2 regions of the Rahnella sp. 2050 genome follow, and region 1 is predicted to be linked to the other one. Evidence: predicted binding sites of a transcription regulator. Region 1 holds the regulator's gene; the other holds the start of a gene.

Region 1 (4,217 bases):
TTTCTGCCGGTTCGCTGCGCGCCAGTTGCTGTAACTGCGGCGCGGCGGCCAGATTTTCCTGCTCTGCGGCGGTCAGTTGTTGCTGAGACTGCTGCTGTTTTTGCTGCACCTGCTGCCACTGTTGCAGCCAGTTCAGATCCTGCTGGCGCTGCTGCGCCTGCTGACTGAGGCTGATTTCCTGCGTGTTCAGTTCAGCACGTTGTGCTTCCAGCGTCTGGCGCTGTTCTTCGCTGAGCAGTTCGATTCCGGCCATGCGCTGATGCAGACCGTCCAGCGCAATGCGCGCTTCTTTATGTTGCTCAAACACGCGTTGAGAAAGCAGACCGTAAATCTCGGTGCCGGTCAGTTCTTCCAGCAATTCGGCGCGGTCGTTGGCATCGGCATTCAGAAACGCGGCGAACTGCCCCTGTGAAAGCATCATGGATTTGGTGAAACGGCCGAAATCCAGCCCGGTCAGTGTGGCGATGGCATCGAGTTTATCGCGCACTTTATCCGCCAGAATTTTGCCGTCGGCCAGTAACGCCAGCTCGACTTTCGGTGCCTGCAGATTGCCGTCAGGGGAATTTTTGGCGCGGCGCTGGCTCCAGAAAGCGCGGTAACCCACACCTTTGACTTCAAACTCCACTTCGGCCAGCGATTCTGCGGTGTGGCGGGTCATCAGTTCATTCTGGCTTGGTGTAATGTTCAGCCGTGGCGTCTGATGATAAAGCGCCAGACAAATGGCATCGAGCAGGGTGGTTTTCCCCGCACCGGTCGGGCCGGTGATGGCGAATAATCCGTTGCTGGCAAACGGCTCGGCGGTGAAATCAATTTTCCATTCGCCTTCCAGCGAGTTCAGGTTTTTTAAACGCAGGCTGAGAATTTTCATTGTGCGCTGTCCTCCGCGTTCTGACCGTTGGTAACCTGTTCAACCACCTGCGCAAACAACGTGCGCATCCGTGCCTGACGCGGCTCGTCAGGGTCCGGTTCCAGCGCCAGCCGTCGTTCAAACACGTCGCTGACGCTCAGTTCGCTGAGGGTTTCTTTTTCCTGCTGCTCAATACTGTTGATTCGCTGTTCTTTGCTGCGGCGTAACAGCACGACTTCTACCGGGAGATCTTCCGTCAGCGCCTGAATGCGTCGCTGGATGTCGCTGAGATAATCCTGGGTGGAGACTTCAATATCGAGCCACACCGGTTTGGCCGGATCACCGCCTTCGAACTGTGCCAGTTGGTGTTCAATCTCCACCAGCGAGCCTTTGATTACCTGCATCGGCTGGAAAACCGGGATTTCCAGTGTGTCGATGGCGTTGAGCGTCGCACCATCAAAATCAAGTAAGTACACACTTTTAGCTTTGCTCAGTTCGTCAAAACTCAGGGCAATCGGCGAACCGCTGTAACGGATATGTTCGGTTTTGGCGACGCATTGTGCACGGTGAATATGACCCAGTGCCACATAATCGACCGGCGGAAAGGCCTGCGCCGGAAACGCATCGAGCGTACCTATATAGATGTCGCGCACGGAATCAGAGGTACTGACGCCGACAGTCGTCAGATGGCCGGTCGCAATAATAGGCAGCGGCATGCCCAGTTCGTCACGTCTGGCCTGCGCAGCCTGCCAGAGCGCGTCATAATGCGCGGCGATGGCTTCCTGCAATGCCAGTTGCTTGTCGCTGCCGGACTGTCCCGCCTGGCTGGCGAGCAGATCACGCGGGCGTAAAAACGGGATAGCGCACAGTATCGCGCCGGGTTTCCCGTCACGCTGACTGAGCACTAAAATCTGTTCAGAAAGGTTTTCACCGACGGTGGCAATCACCCGCGTATTCAGGCAGGAAAGGAGCTCGCGCGATTCATTGAGCGTGGCGACAGAATCGTGGTTACCAGCCAGCACCACCAGCTGGCAGCCGGTTTGCTGTAATTCCACCACGAAGCGGTTATACAATTCGCGGGCATAACTGGGTGGGGATCCCGTGTCGAAAATATCGCCCGCGACAATCACGGCGTCGACCTGATGTTGTTGCACCTGACCGGTCAGCCAGCGCAAAAATGCCTGATGTTCGGCTGCACGGCTTTTAGTGAAAAAGTACTGGCCGAGGTGCCAGTCTGAGGTGTGGATCAGGCGCATGAGACTCCCGTATGAACCCTGGATGACGACAATGGGGTAAAGTATAAACGTCGGCAGGGGAAGCTGTCCCCGATAAATCAGACCAATTTCAGCAAGATGGCCGGAAATTATCTGTCATAGTTGACTGTAATGAACCATTCTTTTCATTCATAAATCTGTCACAAAACTGACGCATAATGGCGCCCGCAATCAAATAAAAGATCGCTAACCTATTGGCAGGACCTACGATGGCTAGACGTATATTGGTGGTTGAAGACGAAGCTCCAATCCGTGAAATGGTGTGTTTTGTACTGGAACAAAATGGCTATCAGGCCGTAGAAGCTGAGGATTTTGATTCAGCGATTGGGCAGCTTGTTGAACCTTACCCTGAACTGATCCTGCTTGACTGGATGTTACCTGGCGGTTCCGGTATTCAGTTTATTAAGCATCTTAAACGTGAGGCACTGACCCGCGAAATTCCGGTGATGATGCTGACCGCACGCGGTGAAGAAGAAGATCGGGTGCGCGGCCTTGAAGTGGGTGCCGATGATTACATCACTAAACCGTTTTCTCCGAAAGAACTGGTTGCCCGCATTAAAGCCGTGATGCGTCGCATCTCGCCAATGGCGGTGGAAGAAGTGATCGACATGCAGGGTTTAAGCCTGGATCCGTCGTCTCACCGGGTAATGGCCAACGAGCAGGCGCTCGATATGGGGCCGACCGAATTTAAGTTATTACACTTCTTTATGACCCATTCCGAACGTGTATACAGCCGCGAACAGTTGCTCAATAACGTCTGGGGCACTAACGTTTATGTGGAAGATCGCACGGTTGACGTGCATATTCGTCGTTTACGTAAGGCGCTGGAAACCAGTGGACATGACAGAATGATCCAGACTGTTCGTGGTACCGGATACCGTTTTTCAACGCGTTATTGAGCCCTCACAGCGGAGAATCTGTGTGCTAGAACGTTTGTCATGGAAACGACTGGCGGGTGAATTGTTTCTCTTTTGCCTGCCAGCGTTAATTCTCGGTATCTTCGTCGGCCATTTCGGCTGGCTCCTCCTGGTGTCGCTGATGGCGGCACTGGGCTGGAATTATTACAACCAGCTTAAACTCTCTCACTGGCTGTGGCTCGACCGCAGCATTACGCCACCGAATGGGCGCTGGAGCTGGGAGCCGCTGTTTTACGGGCTGAACCAGATGCAGATACGCAACCGGCGTCGCCGTCGGGAATTAGGTCAGCTCATCAAACGTTTTCGCAGCGGTGCCGAATCGCTGCCGGATGCCGTGGTGCTGACCACTGAAGATGGCAATATTTTCTGGTGTAACGGACTGGCGCAGGATTTGCTCGGTTTCCGCTGGCCGGAAGATAACGGGCAACATATCTTCAACCTGCTGCGTTATCCGGAATTCCGGCTGTGGATCCAGACCCGCGATTTCAGCCGGGCGCTGAATTTACAACTCAATAATGAGCATTATGTCGAATTTCGCGTCATGCCTTATTCCGAAGGACAACTGCTGATGGTGGCACGCGACGTGACCCAGATGCGTCAGCTTGAAGGCGCACGGCGTAACTTCTTCGCTAACGTCAGTCATGAACTGAGAACCCCATTGACGGTATTGCAGGGGTATCTGGAAATGATGGAAGACGCCAAGCTGGAAGAGCCTTTCCGCACTAAAGCGCTGGATACCATGCAGGAACAGACGCGGCGGATGGACGGGCTGGTGAAACAGCTGCTGACGCTGTCGAAAATCGAAGCCTCAGCGAATATTGATTTGCACGAAAAAGTGGATATTCCGGTGATGCTCGGCATGCTCGAACGTGAAGTGCAAACGTTAAGCAACGGCAGGCATGAAGTGGTGTTTCGCGTAAACGACAAGCTGAAGGTCTTTGGTAATGAAGATCAACTGCGCAGCGCGGTGTCGAACCTGGTGTATAACGCGGTTAACCACACGCCAGCGGGGACACGGATTGAAGTCAGCTGGCAACAAACGCCGCATGGCGCACAGTTCCAGATCAGCGACAACGGACCGGGCATTGCGCCGCAGCACCTGCCGCGCCTGACCGAACGTTTCTACCGCGTCGATAAAGCCCGTTCACGTCAGACCGGCGGCAGCGGACTGGGACTGGC
Region 2 (4,217 bases), on a different contig from region 1:
CTGACCGTTCTGCTGATGCTGGTGGCGCGTATGGGCCGCCTGAAAGGGATGAGTCCGCAAGTTGAGCACGACATTGTTCACGCGCTTCAGGCGTTGCCTGCGCGCATCGAACAAATGCTGTCGCTGGATAAGACTATCGAAACACTGGCTGAAGGTTTCTCTGATAAACATCACGCCCTGTTCCTTGGCCGTGGCGATCAATATCCGATCGCGATGGAAGGTGCGCTGAAGCTGAAAGAGATTTCGTATATCCACGCTGAAGCCTATGCGGCAGGCGAGCTGAAACATGGCCCGCTGGCGCTGATTGATGCGGATATGCCGGTGATCGTGGTTGCGCCCAATAACGAATTGCTGGAAAAACTGAAGTCGAATATCGAAGAAGTGCGTGCACGTGGCGGTTTACTGTATGTCTTCGCCGATCAGGACGCGGGTTTTGTCGACAGTGACGGTATGAAGATTATTCAGCTGCCTCACGTTGAAGAAATCGTCGCTCCGATTTTCTACACCGTACCGCTCCAGTTGCTGTCCTACTACGTTGCGCTGATTAAAGGCACCGATGTTGACCAGCCACGTAATCTGGCGAAGTCTGTGACTGTCGAATAAGACTGTCCGGTTTCAGCCATGTTATCTCTAAGCGCCTCCCGGGGCGCTTTTCTCTTTCCAGAATGTTGTTCTCCGGCTCTCTCTTTGTCAGCAGCCGGTCACGATTCTCTTCTCTCAGGCTTCGTAACCCGCCCCGGATAAGGTATAGTTCGCGTTTTTCTGAAGGTACCCCGCTGAATGCTGACCAACTCCTCCATTCGTCTCAACAAATACATTAGCGAGAGCGGCATCTGCTCGCGCCGCGATGCTGATCGTTACATCGAACAGGGAAATGTTTTTATCAACGGCAGGCGTGCTGCGGTGGGTGCTCAGGTGTTTGCCGGCGATGTGGTGAAAGTGAATGGTCAGATTATTGAGCCGCGTGATGAAGAAGATCTGGTGCTTATTGCGCTGAACAAGCCCGTAGGCATTATCACCACGATGGAAGAGGGGGAGCGGGACAACATCCGCGATTTCGTTAACCACAGCAAACGCGTCTTCCCGATTGGCCGTCTGGACAAAGATTCGCAGGGCCTGATTTTACTGACCAATCACGGTGATCTGGTCAATAAAATCCTGCGTGCCGGTAACGACCACGAAAAAGAATATATCGTGACTGTCAATAAACCGATCACGGACGAGTTTATTGCCGGTATGGGCGCGGGTGTGCCGATGCTCGGCACCGTGACCAAGAAATGCAAAGTGAAGAAAGAAGCACCGATGGTGTTTCGCATTACGCTGGTGCAGGGACTTAACCGACAGATCCGCCGCATGACTAAGCATTTTGGTTTCGACGTCACTAAGCTTGAACGTGTGCGTATTATGAATATCAATCTGAAAGGATTACCGCTGGGCGAATGGCGTGATCTGACCGATGATGAACTGATCGAATTGTTTAAGCTGATTGAAAACTCTTCGTCTGAAGACAAACCGGCGAAAAAAGGGCCATCAAAACCTGCTCAGGCTAAAAAACCGGCTGTCACTAAAACGAAAAACAGCGAAAAACCTGAAGCAAATTCCGCATCCCGCAAGCGTTTTGCCCAGCCTGGCCGTAAGAAGAAGGGGCGTTAATTTACCCGCTTTTCATTATCCGCCGGTGTAATAACCGGCTTTTTCTGCTTAAAACTCCCGCATTTTGCCCGTATGGTTCGAATTGTGACCGGTGTCATAAAACTGTCATATAACGTACATTTTACTGTCACTAAACTGTCCTATTTTCCTCCTGTGCCAAACACTTTAATTAACGTCGACATCAGTCGGGAAGTTTAAAACCACCAGGAGTGGAACATGAAATTGATGCGTAACACCGTCGCCGGTCTTGTAGCAGCGACTTTCTCCCTCACAGCAATGTCTGCTTTCGCTGCCGCTAACCTGACTGGCGCTGGCGGTACCTTCCCAGCCCCTGTCTATGCTAAGTGGGCTGATGCATACCAGAAAGCAACCGGTACTCAGGTTAACTATCAGGGCATCGGTTCTTCCGGCGGCGTGAAACAAATCATCGCTAAAACCGTTGATTTCGGGGCATCTGATGCACCGATGAAAGAAGAAGATTTGAATAAAAACGGTCTGTTCCAGTTTCCTACTGTAATCGGCGGCGTGGTACTGGCTGTTAACATCCCGGGCATCAAATCCGGTCAGTTGACTCTGGATGGCGCAACGCTGGGTGATATTTACCTCGGTAAAATCAAAAAGTGGAACGATACGGCGATCACCAAGCTGAACCCGGGCGTGAAACTGCCAGACACTAACATCGCGGTGGTTCGCCGTGCTGACGGTTCCGGTACTTCCTTCGTATTCACCAGCTACCTGGCGAAAGTGAACAGCGAGTGGAAAGACAAAATCGGTGCAGGTTCTACTGTTAACTGGCCAACGGGTCTCGGCGGCAAGGGCAACGACGGCGTGGCCGCATTCGTACAGCGTCTGCCAGGTTCAATCGGTTACGTAGAATATGCTTATGCCAAGCAAAACAACCTGGCTTACACCAAGCTGGTAGATGCAGACGGCAAAGCCATCAGCCCGACAGAAGAATCCTTCAGTGCAGCCGCTAAAGGTGCAGACTGGAGCAAAACCTTCGCTCAGGACCTGACCAATCAGAAAGGTGATAATGCGTGGCCAATCAGCTCCACCACCTTCATCCTGATTTACAAAGACCAGCAAGATGCAGCGAAGGGTACCGAAGTGCTGAAGTTCTTCGACTGGGCTTACAAAAACGGTAACAAACTGACGACTGATTTGGATTACGCCGCACTGCCAGCTTCTGTTGTAGAACAGATCCGCGCAGCCTGGAAAACCAACATCAAAGACAGCAGCGGTAAAGCACTTTACTAGGATCTGACCTCGGGTCTGATATAGAGTACAAGTCTTCTGCTTCATTCCCTCTCCGGCCGGGGAGGGAATTAAATCTGAATTAAAAGAGAGTGGTATGGCTGAATACAAGCCGGCTATCAAGGCACCCAGCAAAAACGGTGACATCATCTTCGGCGCGCTGGTTAAACTGGCAGCGCTGATTGTGCTATTTATGTTGGGCGGCATTATCGTCTCGCTGTTTATTGCTTCCCTGCCGAGCATTGAAAAGTTCGGATTGTCCTTCCTGTGGACGAAAACCTGGGATGCACCGAACCAGCAATTTGGCGCACTGGTGCCGATTTACGGCACGGTCGTGACCTCCATTATTGCCCTGCTGATTGCTGTTCCCGTCAGCTTTGGTATCGCATTATTCCTTACCGAGCTGGCGCCGAACTGGATGAAACGCCCGCTGGGGATTGCTATTGAACTGCTGGCGGCGATCCCCAGTATTGTTTATGGCATGTGGGGGCTGTTCGTTTTCGCCCCGCTGTTTGCGCAGTATTTTCAGACGCCGTTGGGCGATGTACTTTCCGGTATCCCGATTGTTGGTGCCCTGTTCGCCGGTCCGGGTTTTGGTATCGGTATTCTGGCTGCAGGTGTCATCCTCGCCATTATGATCATCCCGTACATAGCTTCCGTCATGCGTGACGTGTTCGAGCAAACGCCGGTGATGATGAAAGAATCTGCTTACGGCATTGGTTGCACTACATGGGAAGTGATCTGGCGTATCGTGCTGCCGTTCACCAAAAATGGTGTGATCGGCGGCGTGATGTTAGGTCTGGGGCGCGCACTTGGCGAAACCATGGCGGTGACCTTCATTATCGGTAACACCTACCAGCTCGATAGCGCATCGCTGTACGCGCCGGGCAACAGCATTACCTCTGCACTGGCGAACGAATTCGCCGAAGCGGAAGCCGGGCTGCATACGTCTGCACTGATGGAACTGGGTCTGATCCTGTTTGTCATCACCTTTATTGTTTTGGCGCTGTCGAAAATGATGATCCTGCGTCTGGCTAAGAAAGAGGGCCGTTAAGATGACGACACTTGAAATGCAAAGTAATACTGCATTACTGGAATCGCGTCGCAAACGTCAGGCGTGGCGCCGTCAGAAGAACCGTCTGGCGCTGATGGTCTCCATGCTGACCATGGCGTTTGGTCTGTTCTGGCTGGTGTGGATCTTGTTCACCACGATCGTTAAAGGTGTTGACGGGATGTCGCTGGCGCTGTTCACAGAAAATACCCCGCCTCCGAATACGGCAGGCGGCGGTCTGGCTAACGCCATTGCAGGC

The links. The regulator PhoB, encoded in region 1, activates phosphate uptake and scavenging genes when phosphate is short. The targets are predictions, from matches to a motif close to CTGTCATAAAACTGNCNNAT.
Region 2: pstS (phosphate ABC transporter substrate-binding protein PstS) is a predicted target of PhoB. The motif match lies at 1,745-1,764, and genes of this name have one in related genera.

The regions. Positions count from the first base shown of each region.
Region 1 is NZ_JBEPKE010000002.1:852,069-856,285, forward strand. Features, by position in the region: gene sbcC (exonuclease subunit SbcC) at 1-868, opposite strand, end outside; gene sbcD (exonuclease subunit SbcD) at 865-2,103, opposite strand; gene phoB (phosphate response regulator transcription factor PhoB) at 2,331-3,020, shown strand; gene phoR (phosphate regulon sensor histidine kinase PhoR) at 3,043-4,217, shown strand, end outside.
Region 2 is NZ_JBEPKE010000004.1:26,948-31,164, forward strand. Features, by position in the region: gene glmS (glutamine--fructose-6-phosphate transaminase (isomerizing)) at 1-603, shown strand, start outside; gene rluF (23S rRNA pseudouridine(2604) synthase RluF) at 781-1,653, shown strand; gene pstS (phosphate ABC transporter substrate-binding protein PstS) at 1,870-2,910, shown strand; gene pstC (phosphate ABC transporter permease PstC) at 3,005-3,961, shown strand; gene pstA (phosphate ABC transporter permease PstA) at 3,963-4,217, shown strand, end outside.